2 regions of the Clostridium intestinale genome follow, and region 2 is predicted to be linked to the other one. Evidence: predicted binding sites of a transcription regulator. Region 2 holds the regulator's gene; the other holds the start of a gene.

Region 1 (7,231 bases), 1.9 Mb from region 2:
ATTCAATAGCCTTAGCTATGTATCCATAATTTTCATTTAAAATTATTTCAGCATTTTCTATTTCTAAATTAGAAACAATCATGAATATAGATAATTTTACATTATATTTAGTTTTTTCTAATACCCTTGAGGCCTCTTCTTTACTCACCCCAGTAGCTTCTACTACTATTCTCTTTGCTCTTTCTATAAGTTTTTCATTACTTGCCTTTACATCTACCATTAGATTACCAAATACCTTGCCTATTTTAATCATTACTCCTGTTGATATCATGTTTAAAACTAATTTTTGTGCTGTACCTGCTTTCATTCTAGTTGATCCAGTTACTACTTCAGGCCCTACTACAGGACTTATAGCAATATCTGCTATGCTGCTAATCTCTGAATCAGGATTGCAAGTTAAAGAAACAGTTGTAGCTTGTATGCTTTTAGCATATTCTAATCCGCCTATTACATAAGGAGTTCTTCCAGATGCAGCAATTCCTACTAGAACATCCTTGTTTGAAAAATTTATACCTTTCAAATCCTCTGCACAAAGTTCTTTTGAATCTTCTGCACCTTCTATTGCACTAAACATTGCTTCTTTTCCTCCAGCAATAAAGGCATGTACCAAGTTAGAATCAACACCATAAGTAGGAGGACACTCAGATGCATCTAACACACCTAGTCTTCCTGATGTTCCTGCTCCACAATAAATTAATCTTCCTCCATTTTGAACAGCTTCTGCTATAATATCTATAGATTTAGCTATATTATATATCTCTTTCTCAACTGCTAATGGGACACTTTTATCCTCATTATTTATCAGTTTAAGCATTTCTATAGTCGTCAGCTTGTCTATATTTTTAGTATTTTTATTTCTACTTTCTGTTACTAGTTTATTTAAATTAATTCCATTCAAAATATCACCTCGCGTAAATGTTTTCACCTTCAATTATTATTATACACTTTTGAAATAATATTTCAATATTTATTTTAATTTTATGAAATAAAGTTTTATTTTATTCCTATTTTTATAGAAATAAAAAAACATTTTCTAAAATATAGAAAATGTTTTTGACCTATTTCAATTTTTTGACTATTTCCTTTGTTTCCATTAGCATATCTTCAATTTTATCAAAATTCCCAATAGCTACACCTAAAAATAATATATCTATAAGTGCTAATTGATCCATTCTAGAAGATATAGCTCCAAACCTTAGTTGTCTTTCCTCATTAGGTATGTTTAAAGATATATCACTTATGCTAGAAAGAGGATTCTTATTACAATTAGTTATACTTATTACTTTTGCTCCTTTTTCTTTAGCTCTTATTATCCCCTCATTTACCTCTCTTGTTTTCCCACTATATGATATTCCTATAGCTACATCTTTATTTGTAATATGTACTACCGCTGCTAGCTGTAAATGACTATCTATATTAAATATAACCCTTTTATTTATCCTCACTAGTTTATACATTAAATCCATAGCTACTAAAGATGATGCTCCTATCCCAAACAAATATATTGTTTCAGCTTCTCTCATTAAATTAATAGATTCCTCTAAATCTTTAATATTTATTAAACTATATGTCTCTTTTAATGAAGTAACTGCTCTATTAACAACCTTTTCTGCTATGTCTGATACTGAATCTTTAGGTGAAATAATAGTATCTAACTCTTCCTCTTCAGAACTAGTAGTTTTAGCTATCTCAATTTTTAATTCTCCAAACCCCGAAAATCCTAGTTTTCTAGAGAATCTTACAATTGATGCTGGAGAAGTTCCTGTTTTTTCTCCTAATTCTTGAGCAGAAAGATTAACCACCTCTTCCTGATTTTTTAATATATATTCACTTATCTTTTGTTCCGATTGTGTAAAGTCCTCTGAGTATTGTTTCATTCTAACATGAAATCCCATATAACCCTCCAAATTTTTATTGATATCTAATTAATAATTTTATCATAAATATCACTTACTGGTTCACTATTTCATTTATTAATCTAACTTAATATGCTAATTCAGATTATTTAGTCACAAATTTGTAACAAAACTTTATTAAAATTAATAATAAATACACATTTTAGGAGGAATAATGAATAAACGAATAACTTATTTAGATTTAGCAAAAGGTATATTAATCATAACAGTAGTATTATCTCATAGCCCCTTCAAGTTTGCTCCGTACATGTATTGGTTTCATATGCCTGCATTCTTTATAATTAGCGGCATTCTACATAAACAAAATATTGACTTTAAAATTCAGTTGTTAAATTTTTATATTCCCTATATTATTTTTTCAGTTATAGATATAATGTTTGACTTTATTATCTCTCCTGATAGTATTTCTTTATACAACTTTATCCTCTATTTTTCACGTCATATTTATAGCGGTAAAGCTGCTTGGGGAGTTTTTTGGTTTATTCCAATTTTATTCTTAACTAGGTTTGTATTTACTAAAATGCAAAGATATCTAAAGACTATTTATATCATATTATTTATATTCCTCGGTTATTTATTAGCACACGTATATTCTATTAATACTATACCTGATACTATAACACTCATAGATGAAAAATACTGGTTTTTTCTAGGAATAGATGTATTGCCAATATGTTTATCTTATTATGCTATAGGCTTTTATAGTAAGAATATATTAAAATATCTATCCTCAGTATATTCTTTAGTTATATGCTCTTTATCTGCTATTATTTTACTATATTTAAACATTGAGAAGGATTTTTACTATTATTTAAATATAAAAGAATCTTTTTTTAAACATCCCATTTTAGATTTAATATATCCTTTAACTTTTACTATTTTAATTTTGAGTTTTAGTAATAATATGAAGAATAAAACTATTATTAAGTTTTTATCTTATTGCGGTAAAAATTCACTAATTATAATGTATCTTCATAAACCCGTGGGGAATTTATTATTGAGTATTTTCCCTAGTACTAGCTGGGTAGGATTTACTTTGGTAAGTTTATCAGTTTCTTTATTATTCAACTTTTTAGTAGATAAATATAAATTATTATCTATATTATTTAAGGGTTCTTTACCAAATAAAGCTTCTGCTAATGAGTACTTTTCTCTGTCCAACTAAATAGGGTTATTGCACTATCTAATAGTGCAATAACCCTTATTTCTTATCTTTAAGCTTCTTTATTTTATCTCTTAATTCTGCTGCTCTTTCAAATTGTAGATTTTTAGCTGCATCTATCATTTCTTCTTCATATTTCTTTATTAATTCTGCTTTATTTTCTATACTTTCAGTAACTAACTCAGACAATCCGTACACTTCTTTATCTTCAGCAACCTTAGTAGCTTCAATAACTTCTCTTACATCTTTAATTATTGTTGTAGGAGTTATTCCATGCTCTTCATTATATTTAATTTGAATTTCTCTTCTTCTATCAGTTTCCTTTATAGCTTTATCCATAGCATTAGTTATTTTATCAGCATACATTATAACTTTTGATTCAGCATTTCTAGCTGCTCTACCAATAGTCTGAATTAGTGACGTTTCAGAACGAAGGAATCCCTCTTTGTCGGCATCCAATATAGCTACTAAAGCTACTTCAGGTATATCTAGTCCTTCCCTTAATAGATTTATCCCTACAAGAACATCCTCTTCTCCTAATCTAAGATCTCTTATTATTTTCATTCTTTCAATTGTTTCTATATCTGAATGCATATAAGTTGTTTTTACTCCTAGATCTTTAAGATACTTAGTTAAATCTTCAGCCATTCTCTTAGTTAATGTGGTTACTAACACTCTAAATCCTTTATCTACAGTATTTTTTATCTGACTGTATAAATCATCGATCTGTCCTTCTACAGGCCTAACTTCAATTACAGGATCAAGAAGTCCTGTTGGTCTAATTACCTGTTCTGCTACATTCGTAGAATTATCTATTTCGTATACTGCTGGTGTTGCAGATACGAAAACAACCTGATTTATTTTTTTCTCAAACTCTTGGAATTTCAGTGGTCTATTGTCATATGCACAAGGAAGTCTGAATCCATATTCCACCAAAGATTCTTTTCTACTTCTATCTCCTGCATACATTGCTCTAACTTGTGGTAAAGTTACATGAGATTCATCTATAAAAAGCAGAAAATCCTCTGGGAAATAGTCAATTAAAGTTTGAGGCGAGGTTCCTGGAGCCCTTCCATCTAGAATTCTAGAATAATTTTCTATTCCTGTACAATACCCCATCTCTCTAATCATTTCTATATCAAAATTTGTTCTTTGTTTTAATCTTTGAGCCTCTAAAAGTTTTCCTTCTGCATTTAGTTCCTTAAGTCTATCCTCTAACTCAACTTCTATGGTTCCCAAAGCTTTTTCTACAGTTTCATTAGATGCAGCAAAGTGGGATGCAGGAGATATAGATACATGTTTTCTATCCCCAATTATCTTACCGGTCAAAACATCAAATTCTCTTATCTTTTCAATTTCATCTCCAAAAAATTCTACTCTTATTCCTTTGTTAGATGATGATGCTGGTATTATGTCTAAAGAATCTCCTCTAACTCTGAATGTACCTCTAGCGAAGTCTATATCATTTCTTTCATATTGAATTTCTATAAGTCTTCTCATTATTTCATCTCTATCTTTTTCCATACCAACTCTTAAAGATATAGTAAGCTTCTTATATTCTTCTGGGTTACCTAATCCGTATATACAAGATACGGAAGCAACAATTATTACATCTCTTCGCTCTAGTAACGCTGACGTAGCTGAGTGACGCAACTTATCTATTTCGTCATTAATTGATGCATCTTTTTCAATAAAAGTATCTGTATGAGCTACATAAGCTTCTGGCTGATAATAGTCATAATATGACACAAAGTATTCAACAATATTGTTTGGAAAAAACTCTTTAAATTCAGCACATAATTGAGCTGCAAGTGTTTTATTATGTGCAAGTATTAATGTAGGTTTCTGAACTTCTTCAATTATATTTGCCATAGTAAAAGTTTTACCAGAACCAGTTACACCTAATAAGGTTTGCCCTCTTTCACCATTTCTCAAGGAATTTACAATACTTGCTATAGCTTGAGGCTGGTCGCCTGTAGGTTTAAATTTTGATTCTATTTTAAAGTTACCCATATTTCCCTCCTACTCCTTAATAAAACTAACTTAAATTGCTCATCGAACATAAGTTCCTAAATATATTCTATATTTATATTCTCTCTTAGTCAATATTTACTCATTAATTAAAAATGTAAGCTAAACCCATAAATAAATACTTATTTTTAGATTAGCTTACATTTCTTATTAGTCTTTATTCTTTATTGTTTTTCCTATTTCTAACCTTCTCTAAAACACTTCTAAAGTCATTGTCTAAAGGCATAGCATCTTCTTGCTTAACCATTTTAGGAACTAACACTACCCCTATTCTTCTATTTATATCTGGTTTTAATGTATAGTCACATATTATCCCATTTATATTTTTCACTTTTAATTTTACATCATTGAAGCTTTCTTTAACAATTTTATATATTTCAGCTTCATTGCTAATTATTTCTTCATTTATAAGAAGTATCTTATCACCACTTTTGATACCAACATCAAAGGCAGGTGATCTTGGTGCTACTTCAAGCACACATATTCCTTCTTCATCGCTGGTATATAAAGGCGACTTTTTTTCTTCTATGTAGCTAGATAACCTAAGCATTGCTTCATGGGTTAGAGGCATAAATATTAAAGCAACTATACTTCCTGTAATCCCAAGGTCTGCTATCAATGCAACACCACATAATAAAATGCCATAAAGAGAAATTAATGAACCAGACAACAATGTCTTCTCTCTTTTAGTACTGGAAAAAGTAATAGATGAATATCCTACAACTCCATAATAGGGAAATAACCCTATTATGGCAGTCTTTAGAATATCTAGTGTATAGCTGTGATTAAGTATTGGCCACCAATCAGGAGTTCCTACACTTTGTGTTCCTATATAACTTCCTGATGAATTCATTATTATTAACACAGCTATAGGCAAAGACCAGTATCTATTAAGTGCAAACCCACCTAATATCTTACCATTCTTATTAGTAAATACAGGTATAGCGCCTCTGCTTCCATCAATAATAACTAAAAAACCTTCTACTATATGAATAATTCCTACAAACATTACTAAATGTACTATATCTAGTTTTATTGGAGATTGATCTCCATATATAAAAGTTAAAATTAATGTTAAAGCTCCTATTATAGCTCCACTATATGAAAAACATACGAATCTAGGTTTATATAACATCAATAACATTGATACTAAAAATAACCACTCTATCCTTGAATTTTCATTAAACATTATACCAAAGTAAGTTAATAATAAGCTTCCAATTGCACCTGCAAAAATACCTAAAACTATTTGTGACAAAGTAAGTTCTAGGGGAGAGTTAATACTCTCCCCTACTATCATTTTTTGCATAAATGATATCTTCTTATTTTTAATATAGAACATTACCCCTAATAATATAACAACTATTATTGATGGTCCTATTATCGCAGATGCTACGGATCTTAATGTATATAAGGTTAGATCCATAGTCTTAAATCCTCCTATTTTAATTTTTCTGTTATCAACTCTAAAGCTTTAGCAAATTGAGGATCTTTACTTCTATTATATTTTGCAGTTGCCAATTCTTTTGGGTACTCCACTTCATAATCAGCTTCAATTCCACTTTTATGAATATTGTTTCCATTAGGAGTATACCACTTAGAAATTGTTACCTTTAATAAAGTCCCATCATCTAATTCTAGAGGTCTTTGAACTACACCTTTTCCGAAAGTTTTAGTTCCAACTAAATCCGCTACTTTATAATCTTTAAAAGCTCCGGATACAATTTCTGAAGCTGATGCTGTTCCATTATCTATAAGCACCACTAGAGGTGTTCCAATGAAGCTACCACCTTGTGATAAAGCATGTTCTTCTTGATTATACTTATCTTTTGTTGCTACTATTACTTTATCTTTTTGAATAAATTGAGATGCTACAGATACTGCGGTATGCATATATCCACCTGGATTTCCTCTAAGGTCTAATATTATACCTTTCATTCCTTTGCCCTTTAAATTGTTTAGGGTATCTAAAAATTCTTTATCTGTATGTTCATCAAAAGAACTTATTGTAACATATCCAACTCCGTTTGATAACATCTCACCTTCAACAGATTTTACTGTTATAGTATCTCTTTTTAGTTTAATATCAAAATTGCCTTTATCTTCTCTATATAATGTTAAG
Region 2 (7,231 bases):
TAAGTACATTGAAGCTTAGAGGAGTTAAAGGTACAACTGGAACTCAAGCTAGCTTTATGACTCTTTTTGAGGGTGATGAAAGTAAAGTTAAAGCTTTAGATGTTATGGTAGCTAAAAGAATGGGTTTTGAGAAAAGTTATGGAGTAACAGGTCAAACTTACCCAAGAAAATTAGACTCTATAGTTTTAAATACATTATCAGAAGTTGCGCAAAGTGCATATAAATTCTCTAATGATTTAAGACTTTTACAAAGCATGAAGGAAGTAGAGGAACCATTTGAAAAAAATCAAATAGGATCATCAGCTATGGCTTATAAAAGAAATCCTATGAGATCGGAAAGAATAGGAGCTTTAGCAAGGTATGTAATAGTAGATTCACTAAATCCAGCAGTTACTGCAGCTACTCAATGGTTTGAAAGAACATTAGATGACTCTGCAAATAAAAGAATAGCAGTAACAGAAGCGTTTTTAGCTTTAGATGGAGTATTAAATCTATATATGAATATATCTGAAGGTATGGTGGTTTATGAGAAGGTAATAGCGGCTCATGTAAATAATGAATTACCTTTTATGGCGACTGAAAACATAATGATGGAAGCTGTTAAAAAAGGTGGAGATAGACAAGAATTACATGAAAAGATAAGAGGTTATTCTATGGAAGCTTCTCAAAGAGTAAAAGGAGAAGGGTTAAATAATGATTTAATAGATAGAATAATAGCTGATGGTGGATTTGGGTTAACTGAAAATGAAATTAGAGATATAATAGATCCTAATAAGTTTATAGGAAGATCTCCAAGTCAAGTAGAAGAGTTTATAGAAGAGTACATAAATCCTATATTAGAAAACAATTCTGAAGCACTTAATTTAAAAGCTGAAATAAATGTTTAGATGAAGATGAAGTAGAGGAGAAGACTGTTAATTAGTCTTCTCCTTATTTTTTTCTTTTAAGGTTTTAATTTCTGATTTTAATTTCTCGATTTCATTATCTTTTTCGCTTAATGAGAACTTTAATTCGGTGGAAATCTTTAAATTATAATACTTTTCTAAGCTTTCTTTAAGTTCATCAGCTGTAAGTTTTTTTTCTCTTTGAAATTCATCTTTCATTTTAGATATTTCGTCTTTGTTAGTGGTTTTTATAGTAGTAATTTCATCTTTTGCTTGTATTAAAGATGATTGTAAAAACTCTAATTTGCTTTCTATAGAGTTTATATATAGATTCTTTTCTATAATAGTGTTGTTTGATAAGTTTATCTTTTCCTGAAGATCTTTATTTAAAATTTCATATTCTTTTGCTTTGAGATTTTCTTCTTCTAGCTCTTTTATTTTAAAAGATAAAGATTCGTTATCTTTTGTTATTTTATTTATCAGAAATTTATTCTGAGCTTGCATTTCATCATAAACTTTTAATGAAGTCTCTTTTTTATTTAATGATTCTTTAAGTTCTGAAATTTGTTCTTGTAATTTTTCATTTTTATCTTTAATATTTTTTATCTCTTTATTTAATGAAATTATTATATTGCTTTTTTCCTCTAAGTCTTTATTAAATTCTGTTTTAAATCTTTCTTCTTCGGTTAAATTAATCTCTAAAGAAGTTAAATACAAATTTTGTATTCTAGAAATGTATTCTTCAAAAATTTCAATTTCTTTTTTTCTATCCTTAAAGATTTCTTTTGCTTCCTTTAGTTCAAATACATGTAATAAGTTTGCTAAACATTGTTCTTGTGTCATTCCATGTGTTTCAGCTGTTTCTCTAAATGATTTTGTAGTTTCTTCTGATAACCTAAACGTTGTCGCCTTTATTTCTCCCATAATACGCCTCCTGTAATACATATGAATACATTGTAATATATATGTATTACAAAAATCAAGTTTAATTAAAGAAATTGATTTGAAAATTCGATTAAACGTAAAAAATCACTATGATTTTAAGTTGAAAATATATTTGCGCAAAGATAATGTCGCTAAATGCTTATTTAGCGACGTGTTTTAGTTGAAAAAAGAGCGAAAAAGGTATAAAATACTAATTATTAAGGTGACAAAGGAGAAAATTTAATGAAATATGATATAAATATAGCTTACGATGAGAAAATTCCTGAATTATTAGCTGATTTTTTAAATTATCTAAGTACAATCAGAGGGAAATCCCCTAATACTATTGATGGCTACAGAATTGACATTATGATGTTTTTTAGATTTATAGCAATATATAAAGGTAAAGCTCATAAGAATACTGAATTTAATGAGATTGATTTAAGTTTTATAGATGAGGCTTTTATAAATAGTATAAAGCTTTCGGATTTATATGCATTTGTTTCATTTGCAGAAAAACAACGAGAAAACGGAACTTATGCTAGAGCTAGGAAAGTGGCCGCTTTAAAGTCTTTTTTTAATTTTTTATCAGGAAAACAAGGAATAGTTAGAAATAATCCAGCTAAAGAGTTAGAATCTCCAAAACTTAATAAGCGCCACCCTGTTTATTTAACTTTGGATGAGTCTATTAAGCTTTTAAACTCTATGGATAGAAGTTATAAATTTTATGCTAGAGATTATTGCATGATAACTATATTTTTAAATTGTGGAGTGCGTGTTTCAGAGCTTTGTGGTATAAATATATCTAAAATTAAGGGAGATATATTAACTATTATAGGAAAAGGTAATAAGGAGAGAACAGTTTATTTAAACGAAGCTTGCATTAAAGCTTTAGATTCTTATATGATAGAAAGAAAAAAAACAAAAAATATATCCGAAAACGACAATGATGCTCTCTTTATAAGTTCAAAGGGAACGAGAATAAATAAAAGAAGCGTCGAAAGAATAGTAAAGAAATATACGATAGAAGCTGGATTAACTGAGCAAAAATACACTCCTCATAAATTACGCCACACTGCTGCTACTCTCATGTATAAGCATGGAAATGTAGATATAAGAAGCCTTCAAAGCATTTTAGGTCATGATAGCATATCTACAACACAGATATATACTCATGTTGATGATGAGGTCTTAAGAGAAGCTGTAAAACAAAATCCTTTATCAAAGTTATAAACATCTGATTTGTAGAAGTTTTTTCTTTTTATAAACTTCATTAGGCTCAGTATTAATAAGAAACTTGTTTAAATGATTTATAAGCAGTTAACCAGTTAACCATTTAACCAGAAAACTGGTTAACTTCTTAAACAGTTTTCTGGTTAAATGAAAAATCAAATAAAAAAGGATAAAGAGATTTTTTTTAAAATCTCTTTATCCTAATTAATCCTGGGTAAATCTCCTCTGAGTTTTCTTCTAATGCAATATCATCATCTAAAATATTTTGAACATCATCTATATATTCGATGTGATCCCATGCATCTTCGTACTCTTCTTCCTCAAAAAAGTTGGATTCATCAAAAACTTCTACACTATCTTCTTGATCATCTATTTCTTCTTCAAGAGTAAGGGATTCACTTGCTTTTATTGAAGTTTCTTCAGATACTTTAGCTATTTCTTCGATTTTAATAGCCCTGATGTCTACTCCCTCAGCTTCTAAACATTTTCCGCAATTATCACAGATTTTATTTGAATCATATATACAATTATCGTCATCTACAAATTCAGAATCATTAAAAACATTGGTCTTATCCATTATAATTCTCCTTTTATTTTATTACAAACAAGATTATATCAAATTAGTATAAACTAATCAAATTAACTTATGGGAACATAGGTTTGAATATTTGAAATACGTATGTTATAATAGGAATCAGTTAGAGAGGTGTTAATAATGACAAGGGATAAACAATCAGAAATATATAAATTTCTTAAAACTTATACTGAAAACAAAGGATACCCACCGTCTGTAAGAGAAATATGTGAGGCTGTAGATTTAAAGTCAACCTCAACTGTTCATGGTCATCTTAAGAGACTTGAGAAAAAGGGTTTTATTAAAAGGGATCCTACTAAGCCAAGAGCTTTAGAAATAGTTGAATTAAATGCAGCGAAAAGAGAAATGCTTAACATACCTATAGTTGGTAAGGTTACTGCTGGAACTCCTATATTAGCTACACAAAATATAGAGGATTCATTTCCTATACCTATTGAATATATAAAACATGATAGAGAATTATTTATGCTTAAGGTTTCTGGTGAAAGTATGATTGATGCTGGAATTAATGATGGTGATTTAGCTATTATTGAACAATGCACTACTGCTTTAAACGGAGAGATAATAGTTGCTTTAATAGAAAATGAAGCTACTATTAAGAGATTTTTTAAGGAAAAAGATCATATAAGACTTCAACCAGAAAATAAAACTATGGAGCCTATTATAGTTGATGACTGTGCTATATTAGGTAAACTTGTAGGATTATTTAGAGCATATTAAAAAACTGGCGTTAAGCCAGTTTTTTATATTATGCAAATTATAGATTACTGTATATTTAATACCTTTGATAAAGCTATAAGTATACCTATTTTAGCGTGATCAAAGGTTAAACCACCTTGAAGGTATGCTATGTATGGTTCTCTAATTGGTGCATCAGCAGATAATTCTATACTTGATCCTTGAATAAAGGCACCAGCTGCCATTATAACTTGATCATTATATCCTGGCATATCCCATGGCTCACACTCTAAAAATGAATCTATAGGAGAGCCTTTTTGTATTCCCTTACAGAAAGCAATAAGCTTCTCTTTGTTTCCAAACTTTATAGCTTGAATTATATCACTTCTTTTGTCGTTAAACTTAGGAAGCACTTCAAATCCAGCAAGTTCGAATATTCTTGAACAGAAAATAGCTCCTTTTAGTGCTTCAATTGCTATATGTGGGGCTAAAAACAATCCTTGGTACAAGCTTCTCATTACGCCAAAAGTTGAACCACACTCCCCTCCTATTCCAGGAACAGTTAGTCTGTAGGCAGCTTGAGTAACATACTCTTCTCTACCTGCTATATACCCTCCTGTTGGAGCGATTCCACCACCTATATTTTTGATTAATGAACCTGCTATTAAATCTGCACCTACTTCTGTAGGCTCTTTAGTATCTATAAATTCTCCATAGCAGTTATCAACAAAAACAATTACTTCATTTTTTATGCTTTTAATAAAGTGTATAGCTTTTTCTAAGGCGTCTAAACTAAAAGAATTTCTCCAACCATAACCTGTACTTCTTTGTAAGTGTACTAATTTTATAGAAGAATCTTCTTTTAATATTTTTTCTATCTCATCGTAATTAAAATCCCCTGATTCAGTTAAATCAATTTGTTTATAATTTACTCCATATTCTTTTAAAGAACCTATCTTTTTGCCTTCATCAAGACCTATTATATTATGTAGTGTATCATATGGTGTTCCTGTTACGGCAAGCATAGTGTCATTTGGACGAAGATTACCGAACAAGGCTGTACCTATTGCATGAGTTCCATTTACAAAGTGTGGTCTTACTAGAGCGCTTTCTGCCTTAAATATGTGTGCATATACCTTATCTAGAGCATCTCTACCAATGTCTCCATAACCATAACCAGAAGAATTGGTAAAATGAGAGTCGCTTATTCTTTCTTCTTGAAGAGCTTTTAAGACTTTAATTTGGTTATACTCTCTTATCTCATCATAGATTTTAAATTGATCTTGAATATCCACTATTGTTTTATTATATAGATTTATAGTTTCTTCACTTATATTATATTGACTCTTTATATATTCTATTGTTAAATCTAACATTTATATCCTCCGTTTTTTAAATACTTCATCAAATAAAAGCTCTCTATGCACTGCATAGAGAGTATATATTATACATTCTCGTTATTAAATAAAATTATTTTTGCAGGGTTTATAGTTGAAATGGCATGCTTATATATCATCATCTGCTTTCCATCACAATCTAAAATTACAGTAAATGCATCAAAACCTTTAACGTATCCTTTTAATTGAAAGCCATTTGTAAGGTATACAATTACAGCTATTTTATTTTTTCTTGCGCCATTTAAGAAGATATCTTGCAAGTTATTATTTTGCTTATTCATATAAACTCATCCTCCATATTTCCATAAGAAATTAATTCTATTATACTCTTAAGATTGTATTATGTCACCAGTTATTTTGTTAACAATATCTATATCACCATCAAAAGTATCCTTGTCTATAAATATAGATCTAGGATCTTTTCTAAACCAAGTAAGCTGTCTTTTAGCATAGTTTCTACTTCCTTGCTTAATTGATTCTATAGCAAATTCTAAAGAGGTTTTGTCATTAAGGTAATCTAGAAGCTCTTTATATCCAATACCCTTCATTGACTGCATATCACTTGTTAATCCCATGTTTTTTAGAGTTTTAACTTCATCAAGAAGACCTTTTGACATCATAAGATCTACTCTATAATTTATTCTTTCATAAAGATTAGATCTATCCATATTCAAAACATAATAATATAAATCATAATCACAGTTATATATACTTTCTCCTAGATTGTAAGATGAAAATGGTTTTCCTGTTAAATGATACACTTCTAAAGCGCGGATTACCCTCTTTACATTATTATAGTGAATCTGCTCGGAGGATACTTGATCTACTTCTTTAAGCATATTATGTATAAATTCATTTCCATGCTCTTCTGATAGCTTAAGTAGCTGTGCTCTATACTTATCATCTTTTTCACTTTCAGTAAAAGTCATATCACAAATTATAGAATTTATATATAATCCAGTACCACCAACTATTATAGGTAACTTTCCTCTAGAATAGATGTCTTCCATAATCTTTAGACACATATCTTTAAAATCCGAAACTGAAAATTCTTCTCTTGGATCAAGAAAGTCTATTAAATAGTGAGGAATATCACACATTTCTTCTCTTGAAATTTTAGCTGAACCTATATCCATATGTTTATAGATTTGCATGGAATCAGCTGAAATGATCTCTCCATTTAATTCTTTTGCAAGTTTAACAGCTATATCGCTTTTCCCAACTGCTGTAGGACCACCTATAACTAATAATTTCTTTTTGTTTGTTTTATTCATTTTAGGTAACTCTCCTAAATCTTTTTTCTAGTTCATAGTTAGATATTTTTATTATTGTAGGTCTTCCATGAGGGCAATGATAAGGGTCTTTCATAAATCTCATAAGATTTATAAGTTCTTTCATTTCTTCTAAGGTTAACTCATTATTAGCCTTTACAGCAGACTTACAAGATAAGGTTGCTATTTTATTATATTTTACTTCTAAGGTAGTGCCACTTCCTAAGGCTTTAAGGTTATCTAGAATAC

Evidence for each region. The regulator LexA, encoded in region 2, represses DNA repair genes until DNA is damaged. The targets are predictions, from matches to a motif close to CNAACANNTGTTNG.
Region 1: uvrB (excinuclease ABC subunit UvrB) is a predicted target of LexA. The motif match lies at 5,135-5,148, and genes of this name have one in related genera.

What each region holds. Positions count from the first base shown of each region.
Region 1 covers NZ_CP121166.1:4,180,386-4,187,616, reverse strand. The annotation lists gene murQ (N-acetylmuramic acid 6-phosphate etherase) at 1-898, opposite strand, end outside; gene P8F83_RS21245 (MurR/RpiR family transcriptional regulator) at 1,059-1,895, opposite strand; gene P8F83_RS21240 (acyltransferase family protein) at 2,071-3,081, shown strand; gene uvrB (excinuclease ABC subunit UvrB) at 3,118-5,091, opposite strand; gene P8F83_RS21230 (signal protein PDZ) at 5,267-6,535, opposite strand; gene P8F83_RS21225 (S41 family peptidase) at 6,550-7,231, opposite strand, start outside.
Region 2 covers NZ_CP121166.1:1,403,693-1,410,923, reverse strand. The annotation lists gene purB (adenylosuccinate lyase) at 1-887, shown strand, start outside; gene P8F83_RS07315 (coiled-coil domain-containing protein) at 915-1,808, opposite strand; gene P8F83_RS07310 (tyrosine recombinase XerC) at 2,052-3,041, shown strand; gene P8F83_RS07305 (hypothetical protein) at 3,226-3,618, opposite strand; gene lexA (transcriptional repressor LexA) at 3,757-4,356, shown strand; gene P8F83_RS07295 (methionine gamma-lyase family protein) at 4,401-5,690, opposite strand; gene hfq (RNA chaperone Hfq) at 5,759-5,992, opposite strand; gene miaA (tRNA (adenosine(37)-N6)-dimethylallyltransferase MiaA) at 6,041-6,985, opposite strand; gene mutL (DNA mismatch repair endonuclease MutL) at 6,987-7,231, opposite strand, start outside.